3 regions of the Streptomyces sp. NPDC057099 genome follow, and region 1 is predicted to be linked to each of the others. Evidence: riboswitches for the same ligand, from Rfam matches in the RefSeq annotation. Region 1 holds a riboswitch; each other region holds the start of a gene.
What was found. A riboswitch is a leader RNA that binds a small molecule or an ion and turns the genes downstream of it on or off. The one in region 1 is predicted to bind thiamine pyrophosphate.

Region 1 (2,257 bases):
GGTGACCGAGGCTTGTTCGGTCTGCCGGTCGAAGCCGACGCCGGTGCGCTCGTGCCCCGGGGCGCCGCCCGGCCACAGCACGACGAGACCGACCAGCACGGCCGCGCCGAACGGGATCAGGATCGCCGCGATGATCTTGCGCAGATGCATGGAGACGGGCGCGGCCGGACCGTGACTGTGCGAGTGCCCGTGTCCGCCGCCTGGCGCGGGACCGGGACCGGGGCCGTGTCCGTGGCCGTCGCCTCCGCCGGTTCCGGAACCGTGCCCGTGGCCGCCTCCGGGGCCCGGACCCTGCCCGTCGCCGGGACCGGCTCCATACCCACCGGCTGAGCCGCCAGCATGGCCGTTGCCCGGCCCGTATCCCCCGGCAGAGCCTGAACCACGCTCACCGCCGACCTCGGCGCCGGGCCCGTAACCCGCCCCGGGCCCATACCCGGCCCCGGGGACGAAATCGTGGCCGTCTCCCCGGCCGTTGCCGTTTCCGGCGCCGGATCCGCGAGGCGGCTCGGGCGGTGGGTAAGGGGGACGCTGCGTCGTGGTCACCGACCGATCATCGCAAGAACGAGGGGGGCCCTCTGTTCACCGCGCCAGAATTGCCGCTAGCGTGGAGGCACCTTTTGTACACGCGGGAGCTCGGAGCACCGGGCTGAGAGGGCGCTGACCTCCGTCCCAGCGATGTTTCACATGAAACATCACCGAAGTCGAGTGATGTTTCACACGGAACGTCGGCAGACGGAAGCCGCTGCGTCGACCGCCGAACCTGTTACCGGGTAATGCCGGCGTAGGGAGTAGGTCTCATGACCGACAAGGACGCACGCACGCCTGCCTCCGTTCAGGACGCACAGTCCCAGGAGGCCGGGAAGTCCATCGGCTGGCACAAGGCGTACGTCGAGGGCACCCGCCCCGACCTGCGCGTGCCGGTTCGTCAGGTGCATCTCACCAATGGCCAGGCGGTCACGCTGTACGACACGTCGGGCCCGTACACCGATCCACTCGTCGACACCGACGTCCGCAGGGGCCTGCCGCCCTTGCGCGAGAACTGGATCATCAGCCGCGGTGACACCGAGGAGTACGCGGGCCGTCCCGTCCGTCCCGAGGACGACGGCATCAAGCACACCTCGCCCCGCGGCGGCCTCCGCAACCTCGACGCCGTCTTCCCCGGCCGCCCGCGCCAGCCGCGTCGCAGCCGGGACGGCCAGGCGGTCACGCAGCTCGCGTACGCCCGTCGGGGCGAGATCACGCCCGAGATGGAGTACGTGGCCATCCGGGAGAACGTCGCGCCCGAGGTGGTCCGCGACGAGATCGCCGCGGGCCGGGCCGTGTTGCCGGCCAACGTCAACCACCCGGAGATCGAGCCGATGATCATCGGCAAGAGGTTCCTGGTGAAGGTCAACGCCAACATCGGCAACTCGGCCGTGACGTCCTCCATCGAGGAGGAGGTCGAGAAGATGACTTGGGCGACCCGCTGGGGCGCCGACACGGTCATGGACCTCTCCACCGGCCGCAACATCCACACCACGCGTGAGTGGGTGCTGCGCAACTCCCCCGTTCCCATCGGCACCGTGCCGCTCTACCAGGCCCTGGAGAAGGTCGACGGCCGCGCCGAGGATCTGACCTGGGAGGTCTACAAGGACACGGTCATCGAACAGGCCGAGCAGGGCGTGGACTACATGACGGTCCACGCGGGGGTGCGCCTGGCCTATGTGCCGCTGACGGCCAACCGCAAGACGGGCATCGTCTCCCGCGGCGGCTCGATCATGGCCGCCTGGTGCCTCGCGCACCACCGGGAGTCGTTCCTTTACGAGAACTTCGAGGAGCTCTGCGAGATCCTCGCCGCGTACGACGTCACGTACTCGCTCGGCGACGGCCTGCGGCCCGGGTCCATCGCGGACGCCAACGACGAGGCGCAGTTCGCGGAACTGCGCACCCTCGGGGAACTCAACCGGATCGCCAAGCGTTTCAACGTACAGACCATGATCGAAGGCCCGGGCCATGTCCCGATGCACAAGATCAAGGAGAACATCGACCTTCAGCAGGAGATCTGCGATGAAGCTCCGTTCTATACGCTCGGCCCGCTGACCACGGACGTCGCGCCGGCGTACGACCACATCACCTCCGGCATCGGTGCCGCGATGATCGCCTGGTGGGGCACGGCCATGCTGTGCTACGTCACACCCAAGGAGCACTTGGGCCTGCCGAACCGTGACGACGTCAAGACCGGCGTCATCACCTACAAGATCGCCGCCCACGCTGCCGA
Region 2 (2,257 bases), on a different contig from region 1:
GGCGGGACGTGAAGGACGTACCACCGAGGACAAACGGATCGTCGGCCATGGTCAGCCTCCTTGGACGGCGGTGAGGACTTCCACGCGGTCTCCCTCTGCCAGGGGAGTGGACGGCCACTGCGCGCGCGGGACGACGGTTTCGTTGAGGGCGGCGGCCACTCCGGAGGGCGATGCGGTGAGCGACCTCACGACGGTGTCGAGAGCCGTGCCGGGCCGGACGTCCCGGGGCTCCCCGTTGACGGAGATGTTCATACGGGCTGCTCCGTGAGTGCGGTGGCGGTACTGAAGCGCTTCGGGGTGAAGGGACGGGCCTCCTCGGGGAGTTCGCCCGTCGCCAGGACGTGCGCCATGGCGTCGCCGGTCACCGGTGTGAGCAGGACACCGTTGCGGTAGTGCCCGGTGGCCAGCAGCAGTCCCTCGAGGCCGGTCGGGCCGAGCAGCGGCGCGTTGTCGGGGGACCCGGGCCGCAGCCCGGCCCGGGTCTCGGTGAACGGCAGCTCGGTGACGCCCGGGACCAGCTCGTGCGCGTCGCGCAGCAGCTCGTACACGCCGCCCGCGGTCACGGTGGTGTCCCAGCCCAGTTCCTCGCTGGTCGCCCCGATGACCAGCTCGCCGCTCTCGCGCGGCACCAGATAGACATGGCTGCCGCGCACGACCGCGCGCACGGTCCGGCTCAGGAAGGGCCCGTGCCGCTCCGGCATGGCCAGCCGTACGACCTGCCCCTTCACCGGCCGCACGGGCGGCAGCACGTCCTCCGGGACGCCCGCGAGCCGCCCGCTGAGGCTGCCCCCGGCCAGCACCACCTGCCCGGCGTCCAGCGCGGTCCCGTCGGCCGTGACGACACCCGCGGCCCGGTCCTGTACGACGGTGAGCCGCTCCGCCCACGCCCGGTGGAAGACCACGCCCGCCCGCTCGCACGCCGTCACGAGCGCCCCGGACAGCCGCCGCGGGTCGATCTGGTGGTCGCCGTCGACCCGCAGCCCGCCGCGCACGCCCGGCGCGAGCATCGGCTCCAGGCGACGGCACTCCCGCCCCGACAGCCACTGCGACTCCAGACCGGACTGCTGCTGCAGGGCGTGCAGTTCACGCAGATGGGCCCGGTCGTCGGCGTCCAGGGCCACGGCGAGCGTGCCGCAGCGGCGGTAGCCGAGGTCATGGCCCGTGAGGTCGGTGAGCTCGGCCGCGAAGTCCGGATAGCGCCGGGCGGAGGCGAGGTTCAGCCCGAGCAGGGTCTGCTCTCCGTAGTGCAGTTCCGTGACGGCGGCCAGCATGCCGGCCGCCACCTGAGCGGCCCCGCCGCCCGGCTCGGGATCCACCACGGCCGTGGCCAGCCCGCGTTGTGCGGCCCGCCACGCGGTGACCAGGCCGATGATGCCGCCCCCGATGACGAGGACGTCTGACGTTCGCGTGCGCGACATGGGCGTCCAGCCCCTCCCTTCGCCGGCATGACCCGGATCAGGTTCGTACGGTCGGAGGCCGCCAGCCTCCCTCTCAGCCCGGTGCGTCCGGGCTCCCGCGAGTGCTCTAGGTTGGCCACCCTAGCCCGATGCCGTATGTCGCAGTAAGGGAGCCTCCGTCCATGGCCCGATCCCTCGACGGTCTTCTCCTCGCCCCGGTCGCCGACCAGGCGCCGGGCCAGGTGGGGACCCGCACCCGGTTCACGTACCACGAGAAGGACGGCGAGATCTGGGCCGAGTACACCGGCGGCGACGTCGTACGCGGGCATCTCGTGGGTACCCGGGAAGGTGACCGGCTGGACTTCCGCTACGTACAGCTCAAGGAGGACGGAACCACGTCCTCGGGGCACTGTGTGTCGACGGTCGTGGAGCTGCCCGACGGGCGGGTGCGGCTGGACGAGACGTGGGAATGGGAGTCCCAGCGGGGCAGCGGGACGAGCGTTGTGGAGCAGGTCACTGCGCATGAGCACTGACTGACAGAACGTCAGGTGTCTATGGTGATCAGGTGAGCGAGCAGACACAGGAACCAGGTCCGTCGGCGCCCCGGCGCGTGGTCGTGGCGGGTGCGGGCATGGCCGGTGTGCAGACCGCGGTCGCCCTGCGGGAGCAGGGATTCACCGGCACCGTGATCCTCATCGGCGCCGAACCCCACCAGCCGTATGACCGGCCCCCGTTGTCCAAGGCCGTCCTGCTCGGCAAGGCCGAGGGCTCCGCCTTCGACCTCGACTTCGAGGCCCTCGGCATCGAACTGCGACTCGGCTGCGAGGTGCTGGGCCTGCGCCCCGGCGATCACGAGCTGG
Region 3 (2,257 bases), on a different contig from region 1:
CGCTGCTGCCCGAGCTGATGAGCGTCGTGCGGCATCTGTCGACCGACCAGGGCACCACGCGCAAGACGCTGTGGCGGCTGTTCGACGGGACGCTCGTCGAGTCGGTGCTGATGCGGTACCCGGACCGGGTGACCATGTGCATCAGCTCGCAGGCGGGGTGCGGGATGAACTGCCCGTTCTGCGCGACCGGGCAGGCGGGTCTGGACCGGAATCTGTCCACCGCCGAGATCGTGCACCAGATCGTCGACGGCATGCGGGCGCTGCGGGACGGGGAGGTTCCCGGCGGTCCGGCGCGGCTCAGCAACATCGTGTTCATGGGCATGGGCGAGCCGCTCGCCAACTACAACCGGGTCATCGGGTCCATCCGGCGGCTCACCGACCCCGAGCCCGACGGGCTGGGGCTCTCGCAGCGCGGGATCACCGTCTCGACGGTCGGTCTCGTCCCGGCGATCCATCGGTTCGCCGACGAGGGCTTCAAGTGCCGGCTCGCCATCTCGCTGCACGCGCCCGACGACGAGCTGCGCGACACCCTCGTCCCCGTGAACACGCGGTGGAAGGTCCGGGAGGTGCTGGACGCCGGGTTCGAGTACAGCGCCAAGTCCGGGCGGCGGCTGTCCATCGAGTACGCGCTGATCCGGGACATCAACGACCAGGCCTGGCGCGGTGACCGGCTCGGGCGGCTGCTCAAGGGCAAGCCCGTGCACGTCAACCTCATTCCGCTGAACCCGACGCCCGGGTCCAAGTGGACGGCCTCGCGGCCCGAGGACGAGAAGGCGTTCGTGGAGGCCATCGCCGCCCATGGTGTGCCGGTGACGATCCGGGACACCCGTGGACAGGAGATCGACGGGGCGTGTGGTCAGCTCGCGGCCACCGAACGGTAGTCTGACCGGCGTAAGAACATCTGCATATCCGACACCTGCATATTCCGACAGGGGAGCGCCACAGCGCTGAGAGTGCGGCACACGGCCGCAGACCCTCCGAACCTGGCCCAGGTCATTCTGGGTAGGGAGATCGGTCATCACTCGAGCTGTTGCGCCCTGCCCGGGATCTCCTGAGTTCCCGGGCGGGGCCGCGTCTTCTCCTGGTCATCCAGGAGGAATCCAGTGAGCAACAAGAGCAAGCGGCTGACGGCTGTGGTCGTCGGGCTCGGCATGGTCGGCACGCTCGCCGCCTGCGGGTCGTCCGGCGGCGGCCAGGGGTCCGGCGACTCCAAGACCGTGACCCTCGTCAGCCATGACTCGTGGGCCGCGTCCAAGGGCGTCATCGCCGCCTTCGAGAAGCAGTCCGGCTACAAGGTCGATGTCCTGGAGGACGGCGACGCCGGGCAGGCCGTGAACAAGGCGATCCTGACCAAGGACAACCCGCAGGGTGACGTCTTCTTCGGCGTCGACAACACCCTGCTGTCCCGCGCCCTCGACAACGGCCTGTTCCAGCCGTACGAGGCGAAGGGGTCCGAGCAGATCAAGGCCGCGTACCGGGCCGACCAGGACCAGCACCGGGTCACGCCCGTCGACACCGGCGACATCTGTGTCAACTACGACAAGAAGTACTTCGCCGACCACAAGCTGGAGCCGCCGAAGAGCTTCGACGACCTGGTCGAGCCTCAGTACAGGAACCTGCTCGTCACCGAGAACGCCTCCGCCTCCTCGCCCGGCCTCGGGTTCCTGCTCGGCACCGCCGCCAAGTACGGCGACGACGGGTGGGAGAGCTACTGGAAGAAGCTCAAGGCCAACGGCGTGAAGGTCGTCGACGGCTGGGAGCAGGCCTACAACGAGGAGTTCTCCGGCTCGGCCGGCGGCAAGAAGGCCAAGGGCGAGAGGCCGCTCGTCGTGTCGTACGCCTCCTCGCCGCCCGCCGAGGTCATCTTCGCCGACCCCAAGCCGGACACGGCACCGACCGGGGTCGCCGAGGGCACCTGCTTCCGGCAGGTCGAGTACGCCGGGCTGCTGAGCAACGCCAAGAACAGCAAGGGCGGCAAGGCGTTCCTCGACTTCCTGCTCAGCGAGAAGTTCCAGGAGGACATGCCGCTCAACATGTTCGTGTACCCGGTGCGCGAGGGCGCCCAGGTGCCGCCGGAGTTCGTGAAGTTCGGGCCGCAGGCGAAGGATCCCGAGACCCTGGACCCGGCGAAGATCGCCGACCACCGCGACCAGTGGGTCAAGTCGTGGACCTCACTCGTACTGAAGTAACCGGCCGGACGAGGGGCGCGGCGGCGCGGTTCGGGCTCATCGCCCTGCCCGTCGCGTTCTTCGCGGCG

Region 2: it holds a riboswitch for thiamine pyrophosphate, as region 1 does, so the genes downstream of both, thiO (glycine oxidase ThiO) here and thiC (phosphomethylpyrimidine synthase ThiC) in region 1, are expected to answer to the same signal.
Region 3: it holds a riboswitch for thiamine pyrophosphate, as region 1 does, so the genes downstream of both, ACFT4A_RS17300 (thiamine ABC transporter substrate binding subunit) here and thiC (phosphomethylpyrimidine synthase ThiC) in region 1, are expected to answer to the same signal.

What each region holds. Positions count from the first base shown of each region.
Region 1 covers NZ_JBHUTX010000027.1:10,441-12,697, forward strand. Annotated here, with positions in the region: gene ACFT4A_RS27480 (YibE/F family protein) at 1-543, opposite strand, end outside; TPP riboswitch at 616-805, shown strand; gene thiC (phosphomethylpyrimidine synthase ThiC) at 798-2,257, shown strand, end outside.
Region 2 covers NZ_JBHUTX010000024.1:50,191-52,447, forward strand. Annotated here, with positions in the region: gene ACFT4A_RS26145 (thiazole synthase) at 1-49, opposite strand, end outside; gene thiS (sulfur carrier protein ThiS) at 52-252, opposite strand; gene thiO (glycine oxidase ThiO) at 249-1,418, opposite strand; TPP riboswitch at 1,416-1,527, opposite strand; gene ACFT4A_RS26160 (hypothetical protein) at 1,580-1,930, shown strand; gene ACFT4A_RS26165 (NAD(P)/FAD-dependent oxidoreductase) at 1,963-2,257, shown strand, end outside.
Region 3 covers NZ_JBHUTX010000011.1:75,383-77,639, reverse strand. Annotated here, with positions in the region: gene rlmN (23S rRNA (adenine(2503)-C(2))-methyltransferase RlmN) at 1-881, shown strand, start outside; TPP riboswitch at 921-1,027, shown strand; gene ACFT4A_RS17300 (thiamine ABC transporter substrate binding subunit) at 1,152-2,189, shown strand; gene ACFT4A_RS17295 (ABC transporter permease) at 2,165-2,257, shown strand, end outside.